DNA from 3 places in the Pseudomonas sp. CFBP 5748 genome. Region 3 is predicted to be linked to each of the others. Evidence: predicted binding sites of a transcription regulator. Region 3 holds the regulator's gene; each other region holds the start of a gene.
The links. The regulator FliA, encoded in region 3, starts transcription of late flagellar genes. The targets are predictions, from matches to a motif close to CTAAAGTTTNNNNNNNNNNNGCCGNTAA.
Positions count from the first base shown of each region.

Region 1: a site for FliA is predicted at 1,618-1,645, ahead of ACWNZ1_RS17985 (methyl-accepting chemotaxis protein). Genes of this name have one in related genera too.
Region 2: a site for FliA is predicted at 3,048-3,075, ahead of motA (flagellar motor stator protein MotA). Genes of this name have one in related genera too.

Region 1 covers NZ_JBSPTN010000007.1:191,538-197,214, forward strand. The annotation lists gene ACWNZ1_RS17985 (methyl-accepting chemotaxis protein) at 1-1,542, opposite strand, end outside; gene ACWNZ1_RS17990 (outer membrane protein assembly factor BamE) at 1,825-2,079, shown strand; gene ACWNZ1_RS17995 (lipocalin family protein) at 2,111-2,680, shown strand; gene ACWNZ1_RS18000 (formimidoylglutamate deiminase) at 2,803-4,167, opposite strand; gene hutC (histidine utilization repressor) at 4,311-5,021, shown strand; gene ACWNZ1_RS18010 (HutD/Ves family protein) at 5,021-5,590, shown strand.
Region 2 covers NZ_JBSPTN010000010.1:13,492-19,168, forward strand. The annotation lists gene asd (archaetidylserine decarboxylase) at 1-561, opposite strand, end outside; gene rhdA (thiosulfate sulfurtransferase) at 581-1,396, opposite strand; gene ACWNZ1_RS21645 (HDOD domain-containing protein) at 1,439-2,977, opposite strand; gene motA (flagellar motor stator protein MotA) at 3,144-3,995, shown strand; gene motB (flagellar motor protein MotB) at 3,999-5,030, shown strand; gene rsgA (small ribosomal subunit biogenesis GTPase RsgA) at 5,197-5,677, opposite strand, start outside.
Region 3 covers NZ_JBSPTN010000001.1:247,947-253,623, reverse strand. The annotation lists gene ACWNZ1_RS01215 (chemotaxis protein CheA) at 39-2,309, opposite strand; gene ACWNZ1_RS01210 (protein phosphatase CheZ) at 2,340-3,125, opposite strand; gene ACWNZ1_RS01205 (chemotaxis response regulator CheY) at 3,144-3,515, opposite strand; gene fliA (RNA polymerase sigma factor FliA) at 3,681-4,424, opposite strand; gene fleN (flagellar synthesis regulator FleN) at 4,421-5,251, opposite strand; gene flhF (flagellar biosynthesis protein FlhF) at 5,368-5,677, opposite strand, start outside.

The sequences.
Region 1 (5,677 bases), on a different contig from region 3:
CTGCGCCGAATCCTGGGTGCGGTGGGCGAGGTTGCGCACTTCATCGGCTACCACCGCGAAGCCGCGTCCGGCTTCACCGGCCCGGGCGGCCTCGATGGCGGCGTTCAGGGCGAGCAGGTTGGTCTGCTGGGAAATGCTGGTGATCACCTCCAGGATCTGACCGATGTTCACCGTGTTGCTGTTCAGGGTTTCGACGTTGCCGCACGAATCGCTGATCTTGGCCGACAGCTGCTGCATGGCGGCGATGGTTTTATCCACCACTTGCTGACCGTCTTCGGCCAGGCTGCGGGCATCGCTGGAGTGCTGGGAGGCAAGGGCGGCGTTCTGGGCGATTTCCTGGGCGGCGGCGCCGAGTTGGTTGATGGCCGCGGCCACGCTGCTGGTGCGCGACGCTTGCTGGTCGGAGTTGTACATCGACGAGTTGGACGCACTGACCACGCGCAGGGCAACTTCGTTGACCTGGCCGGTGGCCGAGGCCACTTCACGAATCGAGGTATGGATACGCTCGACAAAGCGGTTGAAGGAAGTGCCCAGGGCACCGAATTCGTCGTGGCCGTGAATGACCAGGCGCCGGGTCAGGTCGCCTTCGCCTTCGGCGATGTCATGCATGGCGCGACCCATGGTCAGCAGCGGTTGCATCAGCACGCGGATCAGCATGCCCAGCAGGGCAATGATGAACACCACGGCAATGGTCATGGCGATCAGTGCCGAGGTACGGAACTCGCTGAGCATCGCCAGGGCGGTGTCCTTGTCGAGCACCAGCGCCACGTACCAATCGGCGCCCGGCACGCCGTTGACGCGGGTGAAGGAGATGAATTGGGTCTTGCCGTCGAGATCGACTTCCTTCACGCCCGGGCTGATTTGCGGTGCGCCGTTGGGGTAGGCCTCGGCCAGGGTTTTGAGCACGCGCTTGCTGTCAGGGTGGATTAGGATCTTGCCGTCGGCGCTGACGATGAACGCATGGCCGTGGCCACCGAAGTTCAGCGAGTTGATGATGGCGCTGACGCTCGACAGGTCGATGTCCGCACCGGCCACGCCGATCATTTGGTTCTGGTGTTGTACCGGCGTGGCGACGGTGATCACCAGTTTGCCCGACGAGGCGGCAATGTAGGGTTCGGTCACGATGGCTTGCTGTGCGCTGTTGGCGGCCTTGTACCAGCCACGGGCACGCGGGTCGTAATCGGCGGCGCGATTGCCGGCTGGTACCGAGAACATCACGCCATCGGTGCCACCGAAATAGCTGAGCTGAAAGTTGCTGGTGTACACCGGCAGGCCCACGGCGCGTTTGAGGCTGTCGGCACTGCTACCGTCTACGGCGATCTGCTGGGCCAGCGATTGCAGCAGTTGGATACGGCCTTCGACCCACGTCTGAATGTTACGGCTGGTCAGGCTGCCGAGCTCCTGCATGGAGGTCTCGGTGCTGGCGTGCAGGCTCTGGCGCTGACGGTAGTCGTTGAACAGGATGAAACAGGCGAATGCAACGGCCACCACAAGAGCGGCAGCCAGGAGGATTTTGTGGCTGAATTTCATGTTTCTGGTCATTAAGAGCGCTACCGCACAGGAGCTGGTCAGGAAGGGGGGCAATTTGCCATAACGCAGGGCTTTGCGCTGTTCTTTTTATCGGCCTGGAAGTGCCAGAGATCAGCGATCGGCGGGGTAATCCCGACGAAATGCACGACGCCGTCACAAACTGATTGATTTACCGACGAAATACCGTCCTGGGGCCCAATAAATACTAGGGCTGTCGGGGAACCAGATAGGGGTTTTCTCTTCTAAGCTTCTGGTTGGCACCCAGCCACCCCCTTCCGTTCCAGGAGTTACACCATGTCGCTGCGATCTATTGCCTTGTTGTGTGTGTGCGTCGTGTTGACTGCATGCAGCAAGGTTAACCAGGAAAACTATTCGAAGCTGTCAGCCGGGATGCCCAAGGCAGAAGTCGAAACGTTACTGGGTAAACCGACCGATTGTTCGGGCGCGCTCGGCATGTCCAGTTGCACCTGGGGCGACCAGAAAAGCTTTATCAGCGTGCAGTACGCCGGTGACAAAGTGTTGATGTTTTCCGGCCAAGGCCTGAAGTAAACCGGGGCCAAGCGCCCGCGGGAGAAAAATAATGATGCGGTTAGTGTTAGTGCTTTTAGCTGGCCTGGTCTTGGCTGGCTGTGCCACTTCTGGCGAAGATCCGTTGGCACCCAAGACGGTCAGCAGCGTCAACCTCAAGCGTTACCAAGGGACCTGGTACGAGTTGGCCCGCCTGCCCATGTATTTCCAGCGCAACTGCGCGCAATCCGAAGCTCATTACACCCTCAAGCCTGACGGCGACGTGGGTGTCCTCAATCGCTGCCTGACTTCGGACTGGCAGTGGGAAGAGGCCCGCGGTACCGCTACGCCACAAGTACCGGGCAAGACCGACAAGCTCTGGGTCGAGTTCGACAACTGGTTTTCGCGGATCGTGCCGGGTGTGGCAAAAGGGCAATACTGGGTGCTGTACGTCAGCGACGACTACAAGACCGCCATTGTCGGCGACCCGAGCCGCCGCTACATGTGGTTGCTGTCCCGCACACCGACCGTCAATAGCGTCGTGCGCGAAGAACTGCTGAGCATGGCGCGTCAGCAGGGCTATGACACGACACGCTTGATCTGGCGAGCGTCGGATCGGCAGATGGCCAAGACTTCGGACTGACTGTCTGCAAATACTCAATGTGGGAGCGGGATTGCTCGCGAAGGCGGTGTATCAGCCGACATAATCGTTTGCTGAAAAACCGCCTTCGCGAGCAAGCCCGCTCCCACACTTTTTTATCTGCGTCAGCCTAAGAGCTCGCGCAAGACCTGGGTAAACGCTCGGGCGCTTTCTTCTTCCCCGGCATGACGTCCGTCGCGCACCACCCACCGTCCGCCGACCATCACGTCGCGCACCTGGCGATCCCCACCGGCAAACAGCCAGCGATTGAGGATCCCGTCGCCCTGTGCCGTGGCCAGGTACGGATCGTTGCCATCGAGCACCAGCCAGTCGGCGCGCTTGCCGATTTCGAGGGCGCCGACCGGTTGGCCCAGGGCTTGGGCGCCACCCTCCAAAGCAGCATCAAACAAGGTGCGACCGACCATCGGCTGGTCTGCCCGATACATGCGGTTGCGCCGTTGATCCCGCAGGCGCTGGCCGTACTCCAGCCAGCGCAACTCTTCGACCACGCTCAACGACACATGACTGTCGGAGCCGATCCCCAGGCGCCCGCCCTGGGCGAGGAAATCCACGGCCGGGAAAATCCCGTCGCCCAGGTTGGCTTCGGTGGTCAGGCACAGGCCGGCGATTGCCCGGCTCTTGGCCATGAGGCTGACTTCCTGGGCGTTGGCGTGGGTGGCGTGGACCAGGCACCAGCGCTGATCCACTTCGGTGTTTTCGTACAGCCATTGCAGCGGACGAGCGCCGCTCCAGCTCAGGCAGTCGTCGACTTCCTTCTGCTGCTCGGCGATGTGGATGTGCACCGGGCAGTGACGGTCGCTCGCGGCCAGCACTTCCTGGATCTGGCCAGGTGTCACGGCGCGCAGCGAGTGAAAACACAAACCCAGCGCCTGAGCCGGTTGTTTGGCCAGGATCGGCTGCAGGCGCGCTTGAAGTTTCAGGTAGTTTTCGCTGCTGTTGATGAAACGACGCTGCCCGTCATTGGGCGCCTGGCCGCCAAAACCGGAATGACTGTAGAGCACCGGCAGCAGCGTCAGGCCGATGCCGGCGGCGCTGGCGGCGTGGCTGATGCGCAAGGCCAGTTCCGCCGGGTCGGCATAAGGCGCGCCGTCGATGTCATGGTGCACATAGTGGAACTCGGCAACCGAGGTGTAACCGGCCTTGAGCATTTCAATGTAGAGCTGTCGGGCGATGATGCCGAGTTGATCGGGGCTGATTTTTCCGACGAGGCGATACATCAAGTCGCGCCAGGTCCAGAAGCTGTCGTTGGGATTTCCCGCCACTTCCGCCAACCCGGCCATGGCCCGTTGGAAGGCGTGAGAGTGCAGGTTCGGCATGCCCGGCAGCAGCGGACCGCCCAGCCGTTCGGCGCCGTCTGCGTGAGCGTCGGCCTGGAGATGGGTCAGGACGCCCTCGGCGTTGACCTCAAGACGTACATCATTGGCCCATCCACTAGGCAGCAGCGCGCGTTCGGCAAAGAAGGCGGACATGGTTCAACCTCATCGTGCGTAATTTGTATATACATATACAGACGTTTGCCTGGCCGGTAAACTCCGGCAAGCTAGCACCTTCATTTGCAGAACAAGGAACCGCCGTGCCGACTCCGCCTGCCAAACCGCCGCTGGCTGCAAACATGGGTGACAGTCCGGCGCCCTTGTACGCCCGCGTCAAACAGATGATTACCCAGCAGATCGACAGTGGAAACTGGCCGCCGCATTACCGCGTGCCGTCGGAAAGCGAGCTGGTCAGCCAACTGGGCTTCAGCCGCATGACCATCAACCGTGCCCTGCGGGAAATGACCGCTGATGGCCTGTTGGTGCGCATGCAGGGCGTCGGCACGTTCGTGGCCGAACCCAAGAGCCAGTCGGCATTGTTCGAAGTGCATAACATCGCCGACGAGATCGCCTCCCGTGGCCATCGCCACACTTGCCAGGTCATTACCCTGGAAGAAGAGGCCGCCGGTTCCGAGCGCGCCCTGGCCCTGGACATGCGCGAAGGGCAGAAGGTGTTCCACTCGTTGATCGTGCATTTTGAAAACGATATCCCCGTGCAAATCGAGGACCGTTTTGTCAACGCAATGGTGGCGCCTGAATACCTCAAGCAAGATTTCACCCTGCAAACCCCCTACGCCTATTTGAACCAGGTCGCGCCGCTGACCGAAGGCGAGCATGTGGTCGAAGCGATCCTTGCCGAACCGAGCGAGTGCAAGCTGCTGCAGATCGAACGGGGCGAGCCGTGCCTGTTGATCCGTCGCCGCACCTGGTCCGGGCGCCAGCCGGTGACTGCCGCGCGCCTGATTCACCCGGGTTCGCGTCATAGTCTGGAAGGGCGGTTTCATAAATGATGAGTCAGATCAAAGTCCTCCGTGCCGCAGACTATCCCCGCATGCCTTGGAAGAATGGCGGCGGCAGCACCGAGGAAATCACCCGTGATGCCGGCACTGGCCTGGAAGGTTTCGGCTGGCGCCTGTCGATTGCCGATATCGCTGAGTCAGGCGGTTTTTCCACCTTCGCCGGTTACGAGCGGATCATCAGCGTCCTGCAAGGTGATGGCATGACGTTGAGCGTCGATGGCCAGGCCACGCGACCTTTGCATCCGCTGGACCCCTTTGCGTTCAGCGGTGAGAGCCATGTCCATTGCACGCTGCTGGGCGGGCCGATTCGCGACTTCAACCTGATCTATGCGCCGCAGCGTTACCGCGCGCGGTTGCAATGGATGACTGGCGAGCAGCGGTTTTTCAGCGAGGCGGGGACGGTGCTGGTGTTCAGCGCGGACCCAGGATTGGCGATCAAGATTGGCGAGTCCATCGCCGACTTGGGTCTCTACGACTGTTTGCAACTGAGCGGTAACACCGGGTTGCTGGACGTCTCTATCCACGGGCAATGCTGTGTGATCGAGCTGACTGCCCGCTAAGGCGCCCTGCGATAGCGCTTGTTCCTTCGATGTGCACCAACTTGTTACCGAATGCCCCAGCGTGGCGCAATACCACGCTTTTGTGCC
Region 2 (5,677 bases), on a different contig from region 3:
GCACGCCACGCGCTCGTTGCGTGCGAACAACTCCGGAACGTTTTCAGCAGTGGTCTGGTTGACCGAGAAGATCCGTCCGGGGATGTAGACCATTTCCCGCAGGGTGCCGGCCAACGGCATGTGCACGCGGTGGTAGTCCTTGGGCGAGAGGTAAATGGTGGCGAAGTCGCCGCCCATGAACGGCGCTGCGTTGGTCGAGTCACCGCCCAGCAGTTCCAGCACGCTGAAGCTGTGGCCCTTGGCCTGGAATACCCGGCCGTGCTCGATCGGGCCGAGCTGGCTGACGGCGCCGTCGGCGGGGCTGAGGATCGCGCCCGGGGTTGGGTCCAGTGGGCGTGCGCCGTCTTTCAAGGCGCGGGTGAAGAATGCGTTGAAATGCTCATAGGCGGTCAGGTCTTCCACCAGGGCCTGGGACATGTCCACTTGATAGCGCTTGGCGAACCACGCGGTGAAGGCATTCTTGAACCAGCGCACGCGGCATTCGGCAATGCAGCCGGCCAACCGCGACAGCAGATGGTGGGGCAACAGGTATTGAGAGAGGATGAACAAACGGTTTTTCATTAACTGTCCTTAAGAACCTTCAGAGCTCGATAGGGGTGTCGGGGTGGTTGCCCCATTCGCCCCAGGATCCGGCGTAGCCTTTGACTCGCGGATAACCGAGCGCCTTGGCCACCAGATAGGTGAAGCCAGAGCGATGGTGAGTCTGGCAGTGGGTGATGATTTCTTTGTCCGGCGTGATGCCCAATTGCTCGAGGATCTGCGGCATATCCTTGCGAATGCGCAGGTTGCGCGCCTGATCCATGCCGGCGGTCCATTCGAAATTGATCGCGCCGGGAATGTGTCCACCCCTGGCGGCGACGACTTTCTCGCCGGAGTATTCCAGCGGGCCGCGTGCGTCCCAGATTGCCAGGTCGGCGGCGCCGAGACGGCTTTGCAGGTACTCACGAGTGGCCGTGGGTTCGTCGTGCAGCGTCAGGTTCACCGCGCCGGCGACGGGTGCGGGCACTTCAGTGGAGACGGGCAGGCCCTCGTTCAGCCACGACAGCAGGCCGCCGTCGAGGTAGTGGTAGTGCGAGTGGCCGATCACGTCCAGTAGCCAGATAAAGCGCCCGGCCCAGCCACCGCCTTCATCGTCATAGACCACGTAGACCGCATCCGGGTGATGCCCGAGCTCACCGAACAGCGCTTGCAGATCGGCTTTGGCCGGCAACAGGCCTGGCGCTGGGGGCAGGCCCAGTTGCGTGCGCTTGGGGTCGACGAAACGTGCGCCGGGAATGTGTCCGGTGCTGTAGCGGGCGGCGCTGGTCAGGTCCACCAGGATCAGTTCGCGGGCGTCGAGGCGCGGCAGCAGCTCGCTCGGCTCGATCACCAGCGGCAAGCCAGAGAAGTCAGGCATGTGAGGTCTCCAGGGGCGCAAAGGGAAACGATTGTAGCAAGTTCAGCGACTGCGGTTGGTAAAGGTATGCAGGGCTCTTTCGATGCATTGCACGGTTTTGCCGAAGGCCTGCACGGTCACGTCCGAGAACGGTCCGCCGCCCTGGTCCACGACCACCAGCATGATCACCCGACCGTTGCAGGTCAGGGAACGCAACAGCAGATGCTCACCCCGGAATAGGCCGCGCAGGCCCGGCGGCAGCAGCGCGGAAAACTGCGCATTGTTCTCGGGGTTAAGGCGCACCTGGGCCTGCTGGGCCAGCAAGCGCTGCAAGACCTTGCTCTGGTTGATGGAGAAACTCATGGCCGCTGCATCCTGGGGCAAGCCGGCGGTTTGATGTACGCGCACGCTGGTCTGGCTGCGGTCGGCCATCAGAATCATCACCCGGCGCATACCGCACGCCACCAGCGCATCCCGAGCCGAGGTGGTCAGGTGGATAGCGTTGCTGAAGGGGCTGGGTTCCACCAGCAATTCGGCACATCGTTTGCGCCATTGACCCAGGTCCTCGGCGCTGGGCGGGGCGGCTGGCAGCAAACCGGGGTGAATGCGACGACTGCCCCAGGGCCAGATCAGCGCCACGGCCGGGTGCCAGAGGTCTGGCATGGTGTGATGGCGGGCACTGTTGACGGCCTGTTGGTGCAATTGCTGCTGGATTTCATCCATGGACATTTGCAGATACAAACTAGTGAGGTATTGCCAGCGGGCACTGTGAGGACCGTCCCAGGCCTGTTGCGCTGAAAGGGCCAGGCCGTTGGCCAGCAACACGGTGTTGGCCGGCTGATTGAGCCAGCGTCGCAGGATCGGGTCGTCGTCCAGGCGATTCTGCTGGCGCAGCGGGTGTTCGCTGTCCCGGGCGATGCGCAGCACTTTCACCAACTCGCGGCGTTCATTGAGTAACAGGCGGTAGCCCTGTATGACCCAGACGGGCAGCCGCCAGGTCTCCACCAGCGCCAAACAGATTTTCAGCAGGCCGACGCCGAACAGCTCGCGCTCCACCTTGCTGGCCGGCTCGCCTTTATGGATGACCCGCAATTCCCATTCTTCCAGCAATCGCGGGTGAGTCAGGGCCAGAGGCCAGAGTGGTGACAGAAACAACAGGCTGCCCCAGTGGATGTCTTGCCACAGCCGCGCCAGGCGGCTGGCAAAAAAACCATTGGCCTGTTGTGTCGCGTGTTGGCTGATCAATTGCAGCTGGCGCAGGGCAACGGGTATCAGTTGCTCCGGCAACGAGGGCAGGCGGGCAAGCAGTTCTTCGGTGCGCTTGAGACCGAGGCGGTTGATGGCCACTTCGAGATTTTCCGCAGGTTCTGCAAGGCTGCCATGGGTGTGATGGTTGGCTTCGCGGATGACGCTCAGTGCCAGGGCAGGGCTGTCCTGGATGAGCTCGGCGATGTCACGCAATGACCGACGACTGTCGGCAATGGCCTTGCAGACCAGGTCATGACTGGCCTGGGGCACCGGCAGGTGCACGCCCTCGAGCAGCTTTACCCAGCCTTCGAGCGTGGTCGGTCGCGCAGTTGATGTCTTCGTTTCGTGAGTCATGGTTGGACGTGATCATCGGATGAAGTATCTACGCCCGGAACGGGGCAAATTGGCTTTTCGCCAGAACTGGCTATAGTCTGGCGCAGTTTTGCCGATAAGTAGAAGAAGAGATTTTCCAGCTTCCGAATATGACCTTGAACCCGACTTAAATAAGTACTTTCTACCTATGGCTAAAATTATCGGCATCATTGTCGTGTTCGCGAGCGTGCTCGGCGGATACGTACTCTCCCATGGCAAGATTGCCGCCCTGATCCAACCTTTCGAGGTGCTGATCATCGGTGGCGCGGCCCTCGGCGCATTCTTGCAGGCCAACCCTGGCTATATGACGATGCATGTGCTCAAAAAATCCCTGAGCATGTTCGGTTCGCGCTTCAGTCACACCTTCTATCTTGAAGTGCTGGGGCTGATCTATGAAATCCTCAACAAGAGCCGCCGCGAAGGCATGATGGCGATCGAGGGGGATATTGAAGATGCCTCCGCCAGCCCGATCTTCGCCAAGTACCCCTCGGTGCTCAAGGACGCCCGCATGACGGCGTTCATCTGTGATTACCTGCGCATCATGTCGTCCGGCAACATGGCGCCCCATGAACTCGAAGGTCTGTTCGACATGGAGCTGTACAGCCTCAAGGAAGACTTGGAGCACCCGTCCCACGCGGTCAATGGCATCGCTGACGGCATGCCCGGCTTCGGTATCGTCGCGGCGGTATTGGGCATCGTGGTGACCATGGCTTCCCTGGGCGACGGCGACCAGAAATCCATCGGCCTGCACGTGGGGGCGGCACTGGTGGGTACCTTCTTCGGTATTTTGGCCGCGTATGGTTTCTTCGGCCCGCTGGCCCACTCCCTGGCCCACGACGCCAAGGAAGAACTCAATGTCTACGAAGCCATCAAGGCTTCCCTGGTGGCCTCGGCCTCGGGCATGCCGCCATCGCTGGCAGTGGAATTCGGCCGCAAGGTCCTGTACCCGGCGCACCGTCCAAGTTTCGCCGAGCTGGAACAAGCGGTTCGCGGTCGTTAAGTCATGGAAAATAATCAGCCGATTATCGTCAAGCGCGTCAAGCGCATTGCCGCCGGGCATCACGGGGGCGCCTGGAAAATCGCCTTCGCCGACTTCGCGACGGCGATGATGGCGTTCTTCCTGGTGCTGTGGCTGCTGTCCACCGCGACCCCGGAACAGAAGATCGCCATCGCCGGTTACTTCAAGGACCCGGTGGGTTTTACTGAAAGCGGCACGCCGTACATCATCGACCTGGGCGGCTCACCGACCCTGGCGCCGGACACGACTCTCAACCCTGAAGTCAAATCCGAGCCCCAGCCCGACAAGGTGACGGTGGATTCCGAGCAGGTCGAAGGCATGGCCGAGCAGGTCGAGCGTGAACGCCTGGAATTGCTGCTGCAGGAGCTGCAGAACAAGGTCGAAGAGAACCCGCAGTTGCAGAAATTCAAGGACCAGATCCTCTTCGAAATCACGCCGAACGGCTTGCGCATCCAGATCATGGACGCCGAGAACCGGCCGATGTTCGATTCTGGCAGCGCGCGGCTGAAACCTTATTTCGAGGACATTCTGCTGGCCATGGCCGACACCATCAAGGCGGTGCCGAACAAGATCAGTATCAGTGGCCATACCGATGCCAAGCCTTACATAGGTAAGGGCGATTTCGGTAACTGGGAATTGTCTGCCAACCGCGCCAACGCGGCCCGTCGCGCCTTGGTGGCCGGCAGTTATCCCGACGAGCAGGTGGCGCGGGTGGTCGGTTATGCGTCCTCGGCGTTGTTCGATCGCAAGGATCCATTCAACCCGGTCAACCGGCGTATCGATATCGTGGTGTTGACCAAGAAGGCCCAGCAAGCCATCGAAGGTTCGCAAACCGATGATCCGGCCCCGGATCCTGCCCAGGGCGCGCCGGGCGAGGTGCCGCAGACGCCGGGCGCAGCGGCTGATCCGAACGCCTTGCCGGCGGACCAGCAGCCCGTGCCGGCCCATGAGCTGCGCGAACGTCTGAACCTGTTCGACGACGCCGCGCCGAAACCGGCCGAGCCGCCTGCGCAGTAACCCACAAAAAAGCCGACATCATTGTCGGCTTTTTTGTGGATCACTGTTCGCATTAGGCTTGCTCCCGCTGGGCTGCGAAGCAGCCCCATCCAAGGTGAGTGCTTCGCACTCAAGCGGGAGCAAGCTCCCTCGCCACAAGAGTGATTGGTTCCATATTGCGTGCAGGTCAGTAACTACTTTCCGGCAAGCTGGCGATGATCGAGCGGTAGCTGTTCATCCGTTGCTGATGCACGCGGCCTTCTTCCAGGGCCTTGAGCAGGGCGCAACCGGGTTCGCGGTCGTGCTTGCAGTCGCGGAAGCGGCAGGTGCCGATCAGGTCGTTGAACTCGATGAACCCGGCTTCGACATCGGCCCGGCTGACGTGGCCCAGGCCGAATTCGCGGATGCCTGGCGAGTCGATCAATTCACCGCCGCCAGGGAAGTGGAACAACCGCGCGGTGGTGGTGGTGTGGGTGCCTTGGCCAGACAGTTCGGACAACGGCCCGACGCGGGTTTCGACTTCCGGCAGCAGGCTGTTGACCAGCGATGACTTGCCGACGCCGGATTGGCCGACGAACACGCTGATGCGTCCGTCCAGTTGCTGTTGCAACTGCTCCATGCCGTTGCCGTGATGAGCCGAGACTTCCAGCACCGGGTAACCCAAATCC
Region 3 (5,677 bases):
TTAGACGAGGCGCGGCACTGGGCCACGCCCCTCCAGAATCAAATACGCCGGGCGGCGTAACGCTTGAGCATGCTTGGCACATCGAGAATCAATGCGATGCGACCGTCGCCGGTGATGGTGGCGCCGGACATGCCCGGGGTGCCCTGGAGCATCTTGCCCAATGGCTTGATGACCACTTCTTCCTGGCCCACCAACTGATCGACGACAAAGCCGATCCGCTGGGTGCCCACCGATAGGATCACCACGTGGCCTTCGCCCTGCTCCACATGAGCCGCGGAGCTGACCAGCCAGCGCTTGAGGTAGAACAGCGGCAGTGCCTTGTCCCGTACGATCACCACTTCCTGGCCGTCCACCACGTTGGTACGCGACAGGTCGAGGTGGAAGATCTCGTTGACGTTGACCAGCGGGAAGGCAAATGCCTGGTTGCCCAGCATGACCATCAGGGTCGGCATGATCGCCAGGGTCAGCGGGACCTTGATGACGATCTTCGAGCCCTGGCCCTTGGTCGAGTAGATGTTGATCGAACCGTTGAGCTGGGAAATCTTGGTTTTCACCACGTCCATGCCCACGCCACGGCCCGACACATCGGAAATCTCGGTCTTGGTCGAGAAGCCCGGGGCGAAGATCAGGTTGTAGCACTCGGTGTCGCTCAGGCGGTCGGCGGCGTCCTTGTCCATCACTCCGCGTTTCACCGCGATGGAACGCAACACGTTCGGGTCCATGCCTTTGCCGTCGTCGGAGATCGACAACAGGATGTGGTCACCCTCCTGCTCGGCGGCCAGCACGACCTTGCCGCTACGGACCTTGCCCGACTCTTCACGCTCTTGCGGCGATTCGATGCCGTGGTCGACGGCGTTGCGCACCAAGTGGACCAGCGGGTCGGCCAGGGCCTCGACAAGGTTTTTGTCGAGGTCGGTCTCTTCACCCACCAACTCCAGGTTGATTTCTTTCTTGAGCTGGCGAGCCAGGTCACGAACCAGGCGCGGGAAGCGCCCGAAGACTTTCTTGATCGGCTGCATCCGGGTCTTCATGACCGCGGTCTGCAAGTCGGCCGTGACCACGTCGAGGTTCGACACGGCCTTGGACATGGCTTCGTCCTGGCTGTTGAGGCCCAGGCGCACCAGACGGTTACGCACCAGCACCAGTTCGCCGACCATGTTCATGATCTCGTCCAGGCGTGCGGTGTCGACCCGAACGGTGGTCTCGGCTTCGCTCGCCGGTTTTTCCGCTGGAGCCGCCGCCGGGGCACGGGCGGCTGCCGGGGCAGCTGCCGCAGCAGGCTTGGGCGTCTCGGCCTTCGGCTCCGGTGCCTTGGCAGCGGGTTTTGGCACAGCCTTGGCCGCCGGCGCAGCAGTGGCGGTAGTCCCAGCAGCAGGGGCGGCCGTGGCCTTCCCGACCTCACTGAACTTGCCTTTGCCATGCAGTTCGTCGAGCAACGATTCGAATTCGTGATCACTGATCAGGTCACTGCCCGCCGCGGCGGCGGCAGGCTTGGCTGGCGCCGGTGCCGAAGCAATGGCCGAGTCCAGCGCGTCAACGGCAAACGTGCCCTTGCCATGCAACTGATCGAGCAAGGCTTCGAATTCGTCGTCGGTGATATCGGAGCTGTCGCCCGCCGCTTTCGGGGCGGCCGCGGCTGGCGCAGGCACAACCGCATCGGGCGCGAACTGGCCTTTGCCATGAAGCTGGTCGAGCAACGATTCGAACTCGTCGTCAGTGATTTCATCGCTGGCAGCGGCAGTCGACTCGCTGCTTGGTGCCGCAGGGGGGGCGGGAACTGCCGGGGCTGCGGCTTCAGCCTTGACGGCGTTCAGCGAGTCCAGCAATTGTTCAAATTCGTTATCGGTGATGTCGCCCGATTCCTCGGCGACCGGTTCTTCAGCGACCGCCTCGACAACCGGCGCGGCTTCGTCAGCCGATTGTGGCTCGGCCAGGCGTGCCAGCGCGGCGAGCAACTCAGGGGTGGCAGCGGTGATCGGCGAGCGCTCGCGCACTTCACTGAACATGCCGTTGACCGCATCCAGCGCTTCGAGCACCACGTCCATCAGTTCCGAATCAACGCGGCGTTCACCCTTGCGCAGGATGTCGAACACGTTTTCGGCAATGTGGCAGCACTCCACCAACTCATTGAGCTGGAGGAAGCCGGCGCCTCCTTTTACAGTGTGGAAACCGCGAAAAATTGCATTGAGCAAGTCCGCATCATCTGGTCGGCTTTCCAGCTCGACCAGCTGTTCAGACAGTTGCTCTAGAATCTCGCCGGCCTCAACCAGGAAATCCTGAAGGATCTCTTCATCGGCGCCGAAGCTCATTAATGGCTGCTCCTAAAACAGGGCTAAAACTCAGAATCCAAGGCTGGACAGCAAATCGTCCACATCGTCCTGACCGGACATAACGTCTTCTCTTTTATCGGCATGAATCTGCGGACCTTCACCCTGCGAGAGATGTTTTTGTGGATCTTTTTCAGCAAGTATCGCTTCACGGTCGTGTTCGATGCCTGCAAAGCGGTCGACCTGGCTGGCCATCAACACCAGTTTGAGCAGATTGCTTTCAACTTCGGTGACCAATTGGGTCACGCGCTTGATCACTTGGCCGGTCAAGTCCTGATAGTCCTGAGCCAGCAGAATGTCGTTGAGGTTGCTTGCCACGGCGCGGGTCTCGGTGCCGCTGCGCGTCAGGAAACCGTCGACCCGGCGGGCCAGCTCCCGAAACTCTTCAGCGCCGACTTCGCGACGCATGAACCGGCCCCAATCGGTGCTCAAGGCCTGGGCTTCTTCGCTCAGGCCATTGACCAGCGGCGTTGCGCTCTCCACCAAGTCCATGGTGCGGTTGGCTGCGGCCTCGGTCAGCTTGACCACATAACCCAGACGCTCGGTAGCGTCGGTGATCTGCGAGACTTCCTCGGCCTGCGGCATGTGCGGGTCGATCTGGAAATTGACAATTGCGCTGTGCAATTCACGCGTGAGCTTGCCCACTTCCTGATACAGACCTCGGTCACGGGTCTGGTTGAGCTCATGGATCATTTGAACCGCATCGCCAAAGCGGCCTTTTTCAAGGCTGTCGACCAGTTCGCGGGCATGTTTTTTCAGGGTCGATTCGAAGTCGCCCATTGAAGATTCGTTGTCCATAGCTCCCCCGTGGCGCCGTTAACCGATGCGTTCGAAGATTTTTTCGATCTTCTCTTTCAACGCCTGGGCCGTGAAGGGTTTGACCACATAGCCGTTCACACCGGCTTGGGCCGCTTCGATGATCTGCTCGCGCTTGGCTTCGGCAGTCACCATCAGCACCGGAAGGTGCTTGAGTTTTTCGTCGGCGCGTACATGGCGCAGCAAGTCGATACCGGTCATGCCGGGCATGTTCCAGTCAGTCACCAGAAAGTCGATGCTCCCGCTGTTGAGGACCGGAATGGCAGTAGTGCCATCGTCAGCCTCGACCGTGTTGGTGAACCCAAGGTCACGCAACAGGTTTTTTATGATCCGCCGCATCGTTGAGAAGTCATCAACGATGAGGATTTTCATGTTCTTGTCCAATTCGACCTCCAAGCAGTCTTAAACGCGCCCAGCACCTGAACGCGCCATTTCAATCAATCCGGCACAACACTCGACAACGGCCTGGAGCACCACGGTTGGAGACTGGCGCAGCGCATGCCAGACCAGCTCGTTCGCAATGCTCCCACACAGCTGTCAGCGCGCTCGCCACTCCCCCAAACGCCCCCGCAAACGGGCCGCGCACTGGCTGTGTAACTGGCTGACCCGCGATTCGCTGACCCCCAGGACCTCACCGATTTCCTTGAGGTTCAGCTCTTCGTCGTAGTACAGCGCCAAGACCAGTCGCTCACGCTCCGGCAAATTGGCAATCGCATCCGCCAGCGCGCTCTGGAAACGCTCATCTTCCAGGTCACGCGATGGCTCCATGTGAGCACTCGCGCCGTCCTCGTGCAGCCCTTCGTGTTCGCCGTCCTGCAGCAGGTCGTCGAAACTGAACAGGCGGCTGCCCAAGGTGTCGTTCAAAATCCCGTAATAATCATCGAGACTCAATTGGAGTTCGGCCGCAACCTCGTGATCTTTAGCGTCTCGCCCGGTTTTAGCTTCAATAGCGCGGATCGCGTCACTGACCATGCGGGTGTTGCGATGCACCGAACGCGGTGCCCAATCGCCCTTGCGGACCTCATCGAGCATCGCCCCACGAATGCGAATACCGGCATACGTTTCGAAACTGGCGCCTTTGCTCGCGTCGTATTTGTTCGACACTTCGAGCAGGCCGATCATGCCTGCCTGGATCAAGTCCTCAACCTGGACACTGGCCGGCAACCGCGCCAGCAAGTGGTAGGCGATACGCTTGACCAGTGGCGCGTAACGCTCGATCAGTTCGTATTGGGCGTCCCGTGCCGATTTTTTATAGAGATGGTTGTAACCGCTGGCTGTCATAGCACGGGCCCTGCTGTTTGTTGCACGAGACGCTCGACGAAAAACTCCAGGTGCCCGCGAGGGTTGGCCGGCAGTGGCCAGGTATCAACCTTCTGGGCGATAGCCTTGAACGCCAGCGCACATTTGGAACGGGGAAAGGCTTCATAAACCGCACGTTGCTTCTGGACAGCCTTGCGTACGCTTTCGTCGTAGGGCACAGCGCCGACGTATTGTAGGGCGACGTCCAGGAAACGATCCGTGACCTTTGTCAACTTGGCGAACAGGTTGCGACCTTCCTGCGGGCTCTGGGCCATGTTGGCCAGGACACGGAAGCGGTTCATGCCGTAGTCACGGTTCAATAACTTGATCAGGGCATAGGCGTCGGTGATGGACGTGGGTTCGTCGCAGACCACCAGGAGCACTTCCTGGGCAGCGCGGACGAAACTGACCACCGAGTCACCGATACCGGCAGCGGTGTCGATCACCAGCACATCGAGGTTATCACCGATGTCGCTGAAGGCCTGGATCAGGCCCGCGTGCTGGGCCGGGGTCAGGTGAACCATGCTCTGGGTGCCGGAGGCAGCCGGCACGATACGAATCCCGCCGGGCCCCTGCAGCAGCACGTCGCGCAGTTCGCAGCGGCCTTCAATCACGTCCGCCAGCGTGCGTTTGGGCGTGAGCCCCAACAGCACATCGACGTTCGCCAGGCCCAGGTCGGCGTCCAGCAGCATGACCCGTCGGCCAAGCTCTGCCAGAGCCAGGGACAAGTTCACTGACACGTTAGTCTTCCCGACGCCACCTTTGCCGCCGGTCACCGCGATCACCTGTACGGGATGCATGCTGCCCATGTTCGTTCTTTACCTTGTCTTACTTAGACGGAGGCCACATTACTGGCTGCGCGTTCCCATTCGGAACAATGCATGGCAGACCATCGATGTAGGTACAAAAAATATTCATGATTACCTCAGCCGACCTGCTTGGTCGGGCTGTGGTAGATATCAGCGAACATATCAGCCATGGCTTCTTCGCTGGGTTCTTCCTGCATTTGCACACTCACGGCACGACTGACCAGTTGATGACGGCGCGGCAGATGCAAATCATCCGGGATCCGCGGTCCGTCGGTCAGGTAGGCCACCGGTAATTCATGACCGATCGCCAGGCTCAGCACCTCGCCCAGGCTTGCCGTTTCGTCCAGCTTAGTCAGGATGCAGCCGGCCAGCCCGCAGCGTTTGTAGCTGTGGTACGCGGCGGTTAGAACCTGCTTTTGGCTAGTG